Regions from separate parts of the Paenibacillus durus genome, predicted to be linked through region 4. Evidence: riboswitches for the same ligand, from Rfam matches in the RefSeq annotation. Region 4 holds a riboswitch; each other region holds the start of a gene.
The links. A riboswitch is a leader RNA that binds a small molecule or an ion and turns the genes downstream of it on or off. The one in region 4 is predicted to bind thiamine pyrophosphate.

Region 1 (3,624 bases), 1.4 Mb from region 4:
CGGGAGGGATATGGTATGAACTGGAGCGTTTTAATGTTCTTACATATGATTGGCACGCTGACACTCGGTTTCTACCTGGTGCTGCCTTTCATTCTAGGCCGGACAGAGAAGCTTTCTTCCGCAGCCAAGGAGGGTTCGCTGAGCGCAATCGGCGCGTTTAATCGCGTTGCCCAATATGGCTTGGTCATTCAACTGCTTACCGGCGGCTACATGATGACCAAAGGCGAGTACTCGGTCCCGTGGATGATTATAGTTACACTGCTGCTGCTCGCCATGTTCGCTTTGGGCGGCATTATGAGCAAGCCACTGCGGCTTGCGGCCTCAGGCATAAAGCAGAGCCGAGACGTCTCCCGCGAAACCGGCAAAATCCGCACGTTAAGCGCGCTGCTCGCGGTGTGCTTGCTGGTTATGGTTTTCTTTATGGTTTTTGATGAGATTATTTGAAAATTAGCTAAAGCCCGGCCCACGTCGCCCGTCTCCATTTGGAGGCGGGTGTTTGGTTATTGTGAGCAGGAACGAATAATTGCACATCCCAAAGACATCCTAAGGAAAGTCTATATTTTACAACTTTTCGAAAGGAGAATGAAATATGTCTGAGAGTAATCAGCAAGCCCAAAAGACATTGCCGCCGCAGCATCAGGATCGTAGGCCCGGTCTGGAATCGGAGATGACGCCCCGGCCTAAATACGAACCGGCGGGATACAAAGCGGCGGGTAAGCTTCTCGGTAAAGCGGCGCTGATCACAGGCGGAGACAGCGGCATCGGCCGCGCGGTAGCTGTTGCTTTTGCCAAGGAGGGGGCCGATGTAGTCATTTCCTATCTCAATGAGCACTCCGATGCAGAGGAGACGAAGCGCCAGGTCGAACAGGAAGGACGCAAATGTGTTCTCGTCTCCGGCGATATCGGCGTCGAAGTCTTCTGCCAGGATCTTATCAACAAAACAGTGGAAGGGCTGGGCAAGCTGGATATTCTTATTAACAATGCGGCGGAGCAGCATCCGCAAGAAAGAATCGAGGATATCAGCTCCGAGCAGCTGGAGCGGACGTTCCGCACTAATATTTTCTCGATGTTCTATTTGACAAAAGCGGCTATGCCCTACTTGAAACATGGCTCGACGATCGTCAACACGACGTCGATTACGGCTTACAGAGGAAATCCTCAACTGCTGGACTACTCGTCCACCAAAGGGGCGATCCTCAGCTTTTCGCGTTCACTCGCCATGAATTTGGTGGATAAAGGCATCCGTGTCAACGCGGTCGCGCCGGGTCCGATCTGGACGCCGCTCATTCCGTCCACCTTCGACGAGAAGAAGGTCAGTGAGTTCGGCGGAACACAGCCAATGAAACGGCCGGGACAGCCTGAAGAACTGGCTCCGGCTTTTGTCTATCTGGCTTCCGATGATTCATCGTATGTAACCGGACAGGTTATTCATGTGAATGGCGGCGAAATCGTTAACGGTTGACGACTCTTAACGTATCCCAGAGGATTTCTGCTGAATATGCAAGCCCCGATCCAAATCACGCGGATTGGGGCTTTTTCATGAAAAGGTGGTATGAAAAGGAAATTTATGATACGCTGTGAAAGATCAATAGTTGCATAGCGTGAACACTAGGGGTGCCGCAAGGCTGAGACGAACGCAAGGTTCGGACCCTTTGAACCTGATCTGGTTTATACCAGCGTAGGGAAGTGGAGAGTGAATATCTGCATCCGGGCCTGTCAAGGCTCGATCCCATTTGCAGTTTCCGGCCGCCTTCCTTCGGGAGGGCGGTTTTTTGTGCTGCTTATGACAAATAAACACAGGAGGCGAATAGGGCTATGTGTCCGCCAAAGTCAAAGGACCCCGAAATTCATCTCATATCCGGCGGCGGGACGTTAATGGACAGCTTTATCTTTATCGCTGCGGCCGTAGGTCCCTTTGTAGACTATATTCATTTGCGGGAAAAAACGCGCACAGCGGAAGAATTGTACGCAGCGGTCGAGAAGATGCGCAGCCTTGGGATACGCCCTGAACAAATCGTCGTAAACGATCGGTTGGACGTTGCGCTGGCCTCTGGCGCCGGAGGCGTTCAGCTTGCGGGGCACAGCCTCCGGGCCGCTGCGGCCCGCAAGCTGTCTCAGAGCCTGCGCATTGGCCGTTCCGTCCATTCCCCGGATGAAGCAGCTGCTGCCGCAGACGAAGGGGCGGATTACTGCCTCTTCGGGCATATATACGCCTCGGCCAGCAAGCCGGGTCTCCCGGGGAGGGGACTGGACAGGCTTGCGGAAACCGTGCGTGCCTGCCGGGTTCCGGTCATTGCGATTGGCGGCATTGAACCGGGCAATGCAGGACAGGTGATTTCATGCGGCGCGGCGGGCATTGCCGTACTCTCGGGCATCTGCGGCGCGTCCGATCCTGTGGCGGCCGCAAAGTCTTACCGTGCTGCCGTCCGGGCTGCCGCTCAAGAAGCCGGATATGAAAGGAGGTGAGGGCAATGAAACTCTATATCAACGGGAACGAGACCGAGCTGGACGAGGCTTGCGCTACGCTTGCGGATCTGCTGAGCCGCCCCGAATGGAAGGAACGGAAGATGATTGTTGAACTGAACGGCATGATCGTGGGCAGGGATGATTTCGGAACGGTCCCCCTTGCCGACAGGGACCGCATCGAGCTGGTGCATTTTGTGGGAGGAGGCTGAGGCCGGTGAATTTCGCCGGAGAGGACAGATACAGCAGGCAGGAACGGTTTTACGGGATTGGAGCCGAGGGCCAGAAAAAGCTGGCGCAGGCGAAGGTTCTGATTATTGGCGCTGGGGCGCTTGGCTCCGCATGCGCGGAGACGATGGTGCGCTCGGGTGTGGGCAAGGTGACCATCGTCGACCGGGATTATGTGGAGTGGAGCAACCTGCAGCGTCAAAATTTGTTCAGCGAGCAGGATGCGGCTGAGCGGATTCCCAAAGCGGTAGCTGCCGCCCGCAGGCTTCGCAGCGTTAACTCCTCTGTGGAAGTTGAAGGCATCGTTGCGGATATTACTGCGGAGGAGATCGGCCTCTATACCCGAGGGATCGACCTAATTCTTGATGCGGCGGACAATTTCGAGGTGCGGATGATCGTAAATGATATTGCCTCGCGAGACGGTATCCCCTGGATCTATGGCGCCTGCACCGGCAGCTACGGCATTTCAATGACGATTGTTCCGGGGCAGAGCGCCTGTCTTCACTGTCTGCTGGACAGTGTCCCAGCCGGAGGGGATACCTGCGACACGGTGGGGATAATCGGTCCCGCCGTGCAGATGACGGCTGCCTACCAGACGGCCGAAGCGCTGAAGTGGCTGTCAGGGAACGTTAGCGCGCTGCGCGGGACACTGGTCTCTTTCGATCTATGGACGAACCGTTACTCGTCGGTAGATACGTCCAAGCTGAAGCGCGCCGACTGCCCGTCCTGCGGCGCTAAACGCACTTATCCTTATTTATCGCCGGGCAGTCATTCCAGAACGGCCGTACTCTGCGGGCGGGATACGGTGCAGATTCGCCCGCCAAGCCAGATGAGACTTGATCTGGAGGAGTGGGAGCGGCGGCTGTCCGCCTATGGCCGGGCGGAGCGGAATCCCTTTATGCTGTCTTTGACACTGGAGCAGCACCGTATGGC
Region 2 (3,624 bases), 560 kb from region 4:
TAGAGGAGCTAACTTGCGAGGCGCTTTGCTTATTGCATCCGACCTGAGAGATTCCGACATGAGAGTAACTGATCTGATCGGCGCCGACTTTAGAGATGCCGACCTTAGCGGCGCTGATCTCAGAGGGAGCATTTTTCTTACGCAAGCACAAGTTAATTCAGCTAAAGGCGATAGGAATACCAAGCTGCCGCCTTCATTACGCAAGCCCGATCATTGGTCAAAATAATGGCGCGATCGAAGGAGGCCGATACGATGGATAACAGTGTTACGGAAAAAACACTTCGCAGCGTCCCCTTCCTGCACGCAGAAGCAAGCATCGAGCCGATTAATAATGGCTATTCCGGCGACCATAAATACCGGGTGACGCAGAACGGGAGCAGCTATCTGCTGAGGATCTTCGATGACGGACTATATAGGAACAAGCTGGCCGAATTCGATGCGCTGAAAAAGATGGAAGCCTACGGCGTCAAATGCTCAAGGCCGCTGGAAATCGGGTTACTGCCTGACACCGGGCTTGGTTATTACGTTCTTACATATATAGAAGGCGAAGATGCAGCGGATCAACTGCCGCTTTACTCTCCTGAAGAGCAATATCGCATCGGATACGAAGCGGGTAACGAACTGAGAACCATTCATCAATGCAAGGCGCCGCCCGGAATGTCCTCGTGGGCCGAGCGAAAAACGGCAAAGCATCGGCGATATATGGAGGAATACGATAGACTCGGGGTACATATCCACGGCGACTCCAAAGTGATGGAATTCATCGAGGGCTGCCTTCCGCTGATGAAGGAGTCACCGAATCTGCTTCAGCATGACGACTTCCATACGGGAAATCTTATTGTTCAAGATCATCGGCTGGCGGGCGTTATCGATTTCAACCGGCTGGATTTTGGTGACCCTGTGCATGAATTCATCAAAGCCGGCTTTTTCAGTTCGGAGGTCAGTGTGCCTTTCTGCATAGGCCAGATTAAAGGATATCATCAGGGACAGGAGCCGGATGAGTCGTTCTGGCAGCTATATTCCCTCTATACAGCGATGGGCCTTATATCATCCGTTGTATGGAGCATTAAATTCGTACCTGAAGAAATGGACGATATGATGGCCAGAATCCATCGCGTGATGGAGGATCATGCCGGTTTCGAGTCCGTGAGACCCAAATGGTACATTGAGGGATCGGCTAGGTATATGGTATAGTAAATAAGCTTATAACCGAATAAAGACCGCAATTTCACTAGGGGAGTCGTCCGACTGAGACGAAGCCGCGAGCTTCGGACCCTTGGAACCTGATCTGGATTATACCAGCGGAGGGAAGTGGAACCTAAAGCTTACCTATCTACGCCGCGCAAGGTTTAGCGCTTGTACGGCAGATATCTTGGAGGCTCGTTCATTTCTCTGACTGAAATGGACGGGTCTTTATTCATGTTAAGGAGGGTTGACCGACTATCGAAGAGCTTTTATCTCTCCGCCGGCTTACTTTTTCGTTTCCGCAGCAGAAGCCGGTATTTTCCGATCTTTCGTTAACGATCCGCCAGGGTGAATTCGTCAGCATTATCGGTGCCAGCGGCTGCGGCAAAAGCACGCTGTTCAAAGCGATAGCCGGACTGCTTGCCAAGGCGCAGGGAGAAATCACGCTGCAAGGCTGCGCCAGCGGTGAGAACCGGCTCGGCCAAATCGCCTACATGCCTCAGCAGGACCTGCTGATGCCTTGGCGTACTGTGCTGGACAACTGTCTGCTGCCGCTGGAGATCAAGGGCCGGGCGGGCAAGGGCGCAGCGGCCTCGGTCCTAGACATGCTGGAGCGTTTCGGACTCGCCGGTTATGAGCTTGCCTATCCGCATGAGCTGTCCGGCGGGATGCGGCAGCGGGCCGCTTTTCTCCGGACACTTATGACCGGCGGTAAGCTGATGCTGCTTGATGAGCCGTTCGGCGCGCTTGACGCCATGACGAAGCGGGACATGCACCGCTGGCTGCTGGAGCTGTGGGGAGAGCTTGGGCGAACGGTTATGTTCATCACGCATGATCTGGAGGAGGCCATTCTGCTCAGTGACCGCATCTTTCTGATGCCGCCTAGCAGCTCCGGCCCCCTTCATGAGCTGAACGTGGGACTGCCAAGACCCCGGCGGCTGGAAATGAATTACGAGCCTGGCTTTGTCTCTTTACGGGCCGAGTTGGAGCGGAGGCTGTATGAAACGCGCACCGTTTAAGGAAGGATCACGCCGCTACGGAGCCTTCCTTCTCCTGCTGCTGCTAATTCTCGCTGTGTGGGAAGCGGCCGTCCGCTCAGGATATGTTCCGTCCTTTATCCTCCCTGCGCCCTCCTCGATCTGGACCGCATTGGTACAGAACACCGGACTGCTGTTGGGTACGCATCTGCCAACCACCTTAGAAGAAGTAGTGGTCGGCTGCCTGATGTCGCTGGTTGGCGGCATTTTGCTCGGGATCGGCATGCACCTGTCCAAGGCGCTGGAAAAAGCGCTCTATCCCTTTATCATCATCAGCCAGACGATTCCGCTGATTGCGCTCTCCCCCATTTTTATTATGTGGTTCGGTTATTCGCTGTGGAGCAAGGTCGCCGTCGTCTTTCTGACCGCGTTCTTTCCGGTCGTTGTCGGCGTCTACGACGGACTCGCCAAAAGCGGCGGCGCCTACAAGGAGCTGCTGCTGACCATGGGCGCAAGCCGCAGGCAGCTGCTGGTCAAGATCGGCATTCCGCTTGCGCTCCCCTCCTTTTTCTCGGGGCTTAAGCTGTCGGTGGTGTACTGCGTGATCGGCGCAACCATCGGAGAATGGCTTGGGGGAACGCGCGGACTAGGTTATTACAGCCGCCGGATGGCGGGAAGCTTGCACAGCGCCGAGATGTTCGCCGCGATCGCTCTCCTGTCGGGTCTCGGTGTAGTACTGTTCCTGGCCGTCCGGCTGCTGGAGCATCAGATTCTTAAGAAAAGAGGTTCTTATTGATGAATTTTTTTACCCGTATTAAAGCTATAATGGTCCTGCCTGCTATCTCGCTTCTTCTGGTAACCGCCGCTTGCGGCGGCTCTGCGCCATCCGGCGACTCCAAGGCTCCTGCCTCTCCTTCGCCTACCGCTTCTCAAGCGGCAAGTCCGGCGGAGCCCGCGCACAAGCTGACGCTTATGCTCGACTGGTACCCGAACGCCGTGCATTCTTTTTTGTACACCGCTCAGGAAAAGGGCTTTTTCGCCAAACAGGGAATTGATGTGGAAATCCAGATGCCGGCGGACACAAATGATGCGCTGAAGCTCGTCGCCGCAGGCAAGGTCGATCTGGCGCTAAGCTACCAGCCGCAGGTGCTGATGGCCCGGGGGGAGAAAATCCCCGTGAAAGCGCTGGCCTCCATTGTCCGTCATCCATTGACTCACCTGATGGTGCCTGCGAACAGTTCCGTACATACCCCTAAGGATTTGGCCGGTAAATCGGTGGGTTATTCCTCCATTCCGCTGTATGAGGCGATGGTTAAGACGATGGTCAAGGCCGACGGCGGAGATCCGGAGAAGGTTAATTTCGTGGATGTGGGCTATGACTTGATCCCGGCCATTTCCACCGGACAGACCGATGCCATTATGGGCGGTTTCATCAATCATGAGCAGCTCATTTTGCAAAAAG
Region 3 (3,624 bases), 2.9 Mb from region 4:
TTAATGCCGGAGAACAGGGAGGGCAGCGCATGGGGCAGCTCCAGCTTGGTGAAGATTTGCCGCCTCGTGGCGCCCGCCATCTTCATGAATTGAAGCATCATGCGGTCGGTCTGGGCCAGCCCGCCCATGCCCGCGACGGCCACGGGGAAGAAGCACACGAGAACAATGAGAATAATCTTCGGCAGCTGGCCGAAGCCGAACCAGATCACCAGCAGCGGACCCAGCGCGATAACCGGCACGTTCTGGCTTAAGATCAGCAGCGGGTAGAGCGCGCGCGCCGTCCAGGGCACAATATGCAGAAGTACGGCGCAGATCAGGCCCGCAGCCACGCCGAGCGGAAAGCCGATCATCGTCAGCCGCAGCGTCGCCAGCGTATGCCCTTTAAGGGATGAGGCGCTGGCAATGCCTTCCCGCCAAATGTCCGTGGGAGCGGGCAGCATCCATTTTTCCACATGGAACCAGGAGACCGACACCTGCCACAGCGCCAAAAACAAGATGACCGCCACAAGGGGCGGCCAGATTTGTCTCCACCTGGAACTCACGGGCGGTATTTCTCCGTCAGCTTGTCCATGCTGATTCCGCCCGGGTTATGGGCGATCTTGACTTGCGAGATGACGCTCGGGCAGCCCGCTTCGATCAGCGCCTCCTGCATCTCCCGGACAATTTCGAGCAGGTCGGCGAGTTCGCCCTCCATCGTCGTCTCCAGCGCATTGACCTGATGCTTCACGCCGGAGCGCTGAATGACCTCAATCGCCTTGTCCACATAAGGAATTACATCTTCGCCTCCCGGCGTTTTCGGAATCACCTGAATGCTCAGCAGCGTACTTGCCATTCCCTATCATCCTTTCATGTCATTAATTGTGAACCCCGTGAATCAAGATTTTAATTCTATTAAACTTACTGCCCGTCCGGCAAAAACTCATTCGTGAACGCCTTATCGGCCGCAAGCGGCTTGTCCAGCAGCTTCAGTCCGTACATCCAGTCGGCGTAATTTTTCCATACTTCGGTCTTCTGCTCGCCCCACCGTGCGGCGTCGTCCTTGTATTTCGGGCTGAGCCATTCCTGGCTGGCCTGAACGAGCTTCGCGTCAAGATCGGGAACCGCCTTGATCAGAATATCCGCAGCCTCTTTCGGATGGTCGATCGCATATTGATAACCCTTGGACGTCGCCTTCAAAAAGGCTTTGACCACCTCTGGATTCTCGGCGATTTCCTTCTCGCTCGTCGTCAGCACCGGCGTATAGTAATCGAGCTGCGGCGCGTAATCCTTCAAATAGAGCATATCCAGTGGCTCGCCGCGCAGCTTCGCTTCAATACCGGTCCAGGCGTAGAAAATCCAGGCAAAGTCAATGTCACGCTTAACGGCCGTAAAATAATCGGCTTCCCCGATCGTCACCTGCTTGACCTTCTTCACGTCGCCGCCGACCGGGTCCATAATGGCCTTCATGGAAGCTTCTTCGACCGGTGATCCCCAGCCGCCGTATGTTTTGCCTTCAAAATCCTTCGGCGACTTGATGCCCCGGTCAACCGGAGCCGCGAAGCCGGACGTGTTATGCTGGATAATCGCCGCGATGGATACGAGCGGAACACCCTGAATGCGCGCCATCGTCAGAGAGTCCTGTGCACCGACGCCAAAGGCGGCTTCTCCCGAAGTGACCATCGTATCCGCGCCCGCCGCTCCCGGCTGCACAATATCGACGTCAAGGCCCTCCTCCGAATAGTAGCCGAGCTCTTTGGCGACATACAGTCCGGTGTGATTCGTGTTCGGCGTCCAGTCGAGCGCGACCTTTACCGGCGTCGCCGCTTTGGGCGAGCTTTCGGCGGAAGCGGAAGCCCCCGGCGATGCGGAAGCAGGGGTTCCCTGAGCGCCGCCGGCATTTCCTCCCGAATTATTGCCGCCGCATCCCGCCGCCGTCAGTATGAACAGGCAGGTCAGGGACAGTGTTAACCATTTTTTTACTCCCATTATATCGTCTCTCCTTTGTCTTGCCGCCCCGAAGCCCGATGCCGGAAACGGCAGGTGTTCCCGTCTTCATTAAAGCTTACCCGCAAATCACGAAGCCGCTTGGCGGACCACGGGAGTTTGCGCAAATCTGAAAAAGCCAAAAAAGCGCCCCTGAACATTCGGGACGCGGCGGAGTGCATGACGGCGGCAGTCCTTCAGGACCACGCGCTTAAGGCTTTCCTACGCTGGCATTATCCAGATCAGGTATAAGGGTCAGTATCTTGCGGGATACACTCTCAGCCGGCCGTAATTCCAGCACCCCAAGGTTTATGAAGTTTCGGGTATTCTTTGCTGTTTACGCTGTAATTATAGACGCAAGGCTCTGAAGTTGTCCAGTGCCCCGGCCCATCCTGAAGCCGTCATTTATAATACCGTTGTCCATGCAGCAGGGAACAGTGAATGGCAGAAGCATCGGTGCGAAGGATTAGAGAAAAGCGCAGCTTTTGCCGGGAAATAATCTGGGAAATTAAAAAATCGGGATTTGGAAAAAAATTACGCGAAATGTGGCGGTTATTTGGGGTGAATTTCCGTCTTTTCCAGAAAAACATGCTATAATGACCTCAGGTTGCTGCATTTTTGTAGGCCCAAAGGAGGGTGTTCATGAACTGTATTCATTGTTCCCCTATTGAACCCATTGAAGACAAGGGAATCCTAAAAATTCGGCGCGCATCTCCCTCACTTGCATCCGCTGTTCAAGCGTCCGGTTTTAAAATTAAATCTTATCAGGAAGAAGTATGCGAGATTTCTTACAGCACCCGGGAACAGCTGCTGAATGTGATGAAACTGATCGAATCCGCGAAGGAAGCGGCGCTTCTGACCATATCCATAATCGGAACAGAACCTCCAAGCGAGTTGGAACGGTGGATGTCGCTCTCCCAGCTTCAGGTCCGCTTTAGCAATCATTCACTCATCGATATTATCGCCAATAAAGAATTTTGCAGTTATTTGCAGCCGATTGTCGATTCTTCCGAGCGGATTGTCGGCTTTGAGTTTTTGCTGCGGCCGCTGCCGCAAGGTACTCCGTTTCAGCCGCATATCCTTTTTGAGGTGGCAAGAGAAAGCGGATTTCATTCCTTTCTGGACCGGGCCGCGCGCATTTCCGCCATTGAAGCCAGCGCCAGGCTGCTGCCTCACGGAATTAAACGGTTCATCAATTTTCTGCCCTCTTCCATTTACGATCCCGAGTACTGTCTGACCCATACGTTTGAGGCGATTCAGCAGCAGGGCCTGAGACCGGAGGATTTTGTGCTTGAGGTGGTGGAAACGGAGGAAATCGGCGATATTTCGCATCTCACCCATATTTTTGCCGAGTGCCGCAGCCATGGCATTCTTGTTGCGCTTGACGATGTCGGCGCGGGCTACTCTACGGTAGAGGTGATGTCCAGCCTGCAGCCGGATTATGTGAAGATTGACCGGGGGCTGATCAGCTTTTGCGATCAGGATGCAAGCAAGCAGAAGGCCGTTAAGGAGATTATGGAGCGGGCCGGAGAGTTTGGCGGTAAAGTGCTGGCCGAAGGAATCGAGCGGCGGGAGGAATTTCAGTTCTGCCGGGAGCTCGGTATTCATTTGGCTCAGGGCTATCTGTTTGGCAAGCCAGCTCCGACTCCGCCGATCCATTTT
Region 4 (3,624 bases):
CTTAAGCTCTAACGGGACACTAGAGATCAAATCATCTCGGGTCAAAGGCTAGCTCAATAAACGCGGCAGTCTAAAATTTTTGCTTAGACTGCCGCTTCATGCACTAAATGGATTAGTCACTCAACTTATTTTCGGGAGTTAACGCTCATCTAGCTGGAATGTTCACTCACATATTACAGATACAAACCATGCTCCGCCTCTGCAAACTGCTGCGATTTCTCTTTCATTCCCCGCTCAATCGCTTCGCTGTCCTCCAGATTATGCTGCTTGGCGTACTCCCGAATGTCCTGAGTAATTCTCATGCTGCAAAATTTCGGTCCGCACATGGAGCAGAAATGCGCCGTCTTGGCGCCCTCTGCTGGCAAAGTCTCGTCGTGATATTCGATCGCCCGCTCGGGGTCGAGCGACAGCTGGAACTGGTCCTTCCAGCGGAATTCGAAACGGGCTTTGGACAGCGCGTCGTCCCGCTCCTGGGCTCCGGGATGCCCTTTGGCCAGGTCGGCCGCGTGCGCCGCGATCTTATAGGCGATGACGCCTTCGCGGACATCGTCCTTGTTCGGGAGGCCCAGATGCTCTTTGGGCGTCACGTAGCAGAGCATGGCGGTGCCGAACCAGCCGATCATCGCCGCGCCGATGGCGGAAGTAATATGGTCGTAGCCCGGCGCAATATCCGTCGTGAGCGGCCCCAGCGTGTAAAATGGAGCCTCTTTGCACACTTCCATCTGGCGGTCGACATTTTCCTTAATCTTGTGCATCGGGACATGGCCCGGTCCTTCAATCATGACCTGCACATCATGCTTCCAGGCAATTTCGGTCAGCTCGCCAAGGGTGTCCAGCTCAGCGAACTGCGCTTCGTCATTGGCATCGGCGATGGAACCCGGCCGCAGGCCGTCTCCTAGAGAGAACGCGATGTCGTAAGCCTTCATGATTTCGCAGATTTCCTCAAAATGGGTATACAGGAAGTTCTCTTGATGATGGGCGAGGCACCAGGCCGCCATGATCGAGCCGCCCCGGGACACAATGCCTGTTACCCGTTTTGCGGTCAATGGGACATAACGCAGCAGTACGCCCGCATGGATCGTGAAGTAGTCGACGCCCTGTTCCGCCTGCTCAATCAGCGTATCGCGGTAAATTTCCCAGCTCAGCTCATGCGCCTTACCGCCGACCTTTTCCAGCGCCTGGTACAGCGGCACCGTGCCGACAGGCACCGGGGAGTTGCGGATAATCCATTCCCGGGTCGTATGAATATGGCGGCCTGTCGAAAGATCCATAATCGTATCCGAGCCCCAATGGGTAGCCCAGCGCATTTTCTCGACTTCTTCATCGATTGAGGAGGAGACCGCAGAGTTTCCGATATTGGCGTTAATTTTTACAAGAAAGTTCCGGCCGATGATCATCGGCTCGCTTTCCGGATGATTGATATTACAAGGAATAATGGCTCTGCCGCTGGCGACTTCGTCCCGTACAAACGCCGGATCGACATTTTCGCGGATGGCGATGAACTCCATTTCCGGCGTGATGATCCCTTTACGGGCATAGTACATTTGCGTAACATTGGCTCCGCTCTTGGCGCGCAGTGGCCGCCGCTTGAGTCCCGGAAAGATTTCCGCGTTAGGGTCCTGCTCCAAATTCCGCAGCCCGTTATCTTCCGGCTTTACATCCCGGCCCTCGTATTCCTCGGTATCGCCGCGTTCCAATATCCAGCTATGACGGAGCGGGAGGAGTCCTTTTCGGATATCCGTACACATCTGCGTATCGGAATAAGGGCCGCTAGCGTCATATACCCTCACAGGGGGATTAGGAGTTGCGCCGTCAACCCCGTCAGTATCGCTCAGCGTAATCTCGCGCATCGGCACCCGAATATCCTCCCGAGAACCCTTAACGTACACTTTTTGACTTTGACTTGTCATTTCATTTCCTCCTCTAATTCATTATGAAGCGCCAGAGGAGGCCAGGTACGCAAAAAAGACCGCATCCGAAAGAAGCGGTCTTTGAACATACAAAGCCTGTGACGATTCCTCCGCTGGCATTACCCAGATCAGGTATTACGGTCGATGGCATATGGCCATCCTCTCAGCCCGGCTGTTTCCGAGCTCCCGTGTCTATGAAGTTGTCTATAACAGAATATACTAATCCCTGGAAAAGCACAAGCTACTTTTGCTTTATTTGTCGCCGAATTTTAAGCGCGCTCTCCATTGACTTGGCGGCTCCCTCCAAAGAAAGGAGCGAATCGCTCTTCTGCCCGAAACATTGCAGCGCGTGTTCCAGGCTTTTGGCGTAAGGGTTGGCCTCTTCCAGCACAAGGCGCTGCTCTCCGGAGGCGCTGTACTCGATCAACAGAGGTTCGGAGCGGCCGTTCCGGTCACTCTCGTGAAAGACCAGCTTGGCGGATTCGAAATACGCTTCATAAAAGGCAGTAAACGGATACTCATCAGGCATTCCCGAGGAAGAAATGACCTCAGCAAAAGTGCTTCCCTCCCGGAAGAACGCCCGAACCAGCGACTGCCGTTTGTCCTCATATTCCGCTCCCCAGGCGGATACTAACTCAGGACAATCCATAATTCCGCTAATAAAATCCAGCTCATGAATCATGAGATTGACGGGGAGGGACTCCAAACCGAGGTCGCCCCAGATCGGCGGCGTTTCCCTTTTCAAGGTGAGGGACAGCAGCTTGCCGTATGTACCCTTTAGGCAGGATTCGCGTAAATAGGCGTAAGCCGGGTCAAAATGGATAAAACGGTTAACGAGGACTCTTGAGCCGCAGCGCCTTTCAGCAATCAGCATGGCCGCAGCCTCTTCCATAGAGCAGCACACGGGCGTTTCGCAGAACACATGCTTTCCATGCTCAAGCGCCTTGACCGCAATCTCGCAGTGAAGAGAGGAAGGCAGGCATAAATCGATGACATCAATGTCCGGATCGCGCAAAATTTCGCCGATATCCCGGGCAATCTCTACATTTAGCTCCTTCTCCAGTTGCTCCAGCTTGTCAGGGTTCCTGCCGAACACGACCAATCGTTCACACAAATTCATCGACTTCAGCAGGCTGGCATGATATGCTCCAAATCCTGTTCCGAGAACGGCTACATTCATAAATTCCAACTCCTTCAATTGTTCTGACTCTATGATATACTTGTATTGTTGACAGCAGAATGGCAACGATTTGAGATTATTTGTGAAATATTCTGTCCGCTGATAAAAGGAGGGGCGTGATGAGGCTCCATCGGCTGGTTGCGATATTATTGCTGCTGGAATCAAGGGGTAAGCTGAAAGCAAAAGAGCTGGCGGAAGCGCTGGAAACCTCCGTCCGTTCGATTTACCGCGATGTGGATACGCTGGCTGAAGCCGGTGTTCCGATTGTCAGCGTTCCGGGTCCCGCCGGTGGTCTTTCGCTGATGGAAGGGTATACGGTTGATTTAAAAAGTCTACATAATGATGACGTTGTTCATCTGTATCTAACGGGACTCGGCATATATTCCGGCGCGGGAACCGAATCAGGACATAAGCTCCGAAGCGCACTGCTGAAGCTTGAAAAGACACTGCCGGATGAGTACAAACCGGATTTGCTTAAGGCTAAGTCCCGGTTTTATTTTGACGATACGCCCTGGTGGCGCGAGCGCCTCGATG

Region 1: linked by a shared signal. The riboswitch ahead of PDUR_RS09440 (thiamine phosphate synthase) and the one ahead of thiC (phosphomethylpyrimidine synthase ThiC) in region 4 are both predicted to bind thiamine pyrophosphate.
Region 2: linked by a shared signal. The riboswitch ahead of PDUR_RS12540 (ABC transporter ATP-binding protein) and the one ahead of thiC (phosphomethylpyrimidine synthase ThiC) in region 4 are both predicted to bind thiamine pyrophosphate.
Region 3: linked by a shared signal. The riboswitch ahead of PDUR_RS01850 (ABC transporter substrate-binding protein) and the one ahead of thiC (phosphomethylpyrimidine synthase ThiC) in region 4 are both predicted to bind thiamine pyrophosphate.

Annotation. Positions count from the first base shown of each region.
Region 1 covers NZ_CP009288.1:2,104,588-2,108,211, forward strand. Annotated here, with positions in the region: gene PDUR_RS09430 (hypothetical protein) at 16-444, shown strand; gene PDUR_RS09435 (SDR family oxidoreductase) at 590-1,462, shown strand; TPP riboswitch at 1,601-1,702, shown strand; gene PDUR_RS09440 (thiamine phosphate synthase) at 1,816-2,466, shown strand; gene thiS (sulfur carrier protein ThiS) at 2,472-2,675, shown strand; gene PDUR_RS09450 (ThiF family adenylyltransferase) at 2,681-3,624, shown strand, end outside.
Region 2 covers NZ_CP009288.1:2,927,833-2,931,456, reverse strand. Annotated here, with positions in the region: gene PDUR_RS12550 (pentapeptide repeat-containing protein) at 1-226, shown strand, start outside; gene PDUR_RS12545 (aminoglycoside phosphotransferase family protein) at 253-1,194, shown strand; TPP riboswitch at 1,224-1,327, shown strand; gene PDUR_RS12540 (ABC transporter ATP-binding protein) at 1,443-2,204, shown strand; gene PDUR_RS12535 (ABC transporter permease) at 2,185-2,958, shown strand; gene PDUR_RS12530 (ABC transporter substrate-binding protein) at 2,958-3,624, shown strand, end outside.
Region 3 covers NZ_CP009288.1:391,212-394,835, forward strand. Annotated here, with positions in the region: gene PDUR_RS01840 (ABC transporter permease) at 1-542, opposite strand, end outside; gene PDUR_RS01845 (thiamine-binding protein) at 539-832, opposite strand; gene PDUR_RS01850 (ABC transporter substrate-binding protein) at 898-1,965, opposite strand; TPP riboswitch at 2,165-2,277, opposite strand; gene PDUR_RS28470 (hypothetical protein) at 2,404-2,559, shown strand; gene PDUR_RS01855 (EAL domain-containing protein) at 2,605-3,624, shown strand, end outside.
Region 4 covers NZ_CP009288.1:3,483,761-3,487,384, reverse strand. Annotated here, with positions in the region: gene thiC (phosphomethylpyrimidine synthase ThiC) at 174-1,910, opposite strand; TPP riboswitch at 1,997-2,110, opposite strand; gene PDUR_RS14750 (Gfo/Idh/MocA family protein) at 2,152-3,090, opposite strand; gene PDUR_RS14745 (helix-turn-helix transcriptional regulator) at 3,210-3,624, shown strand, end outside.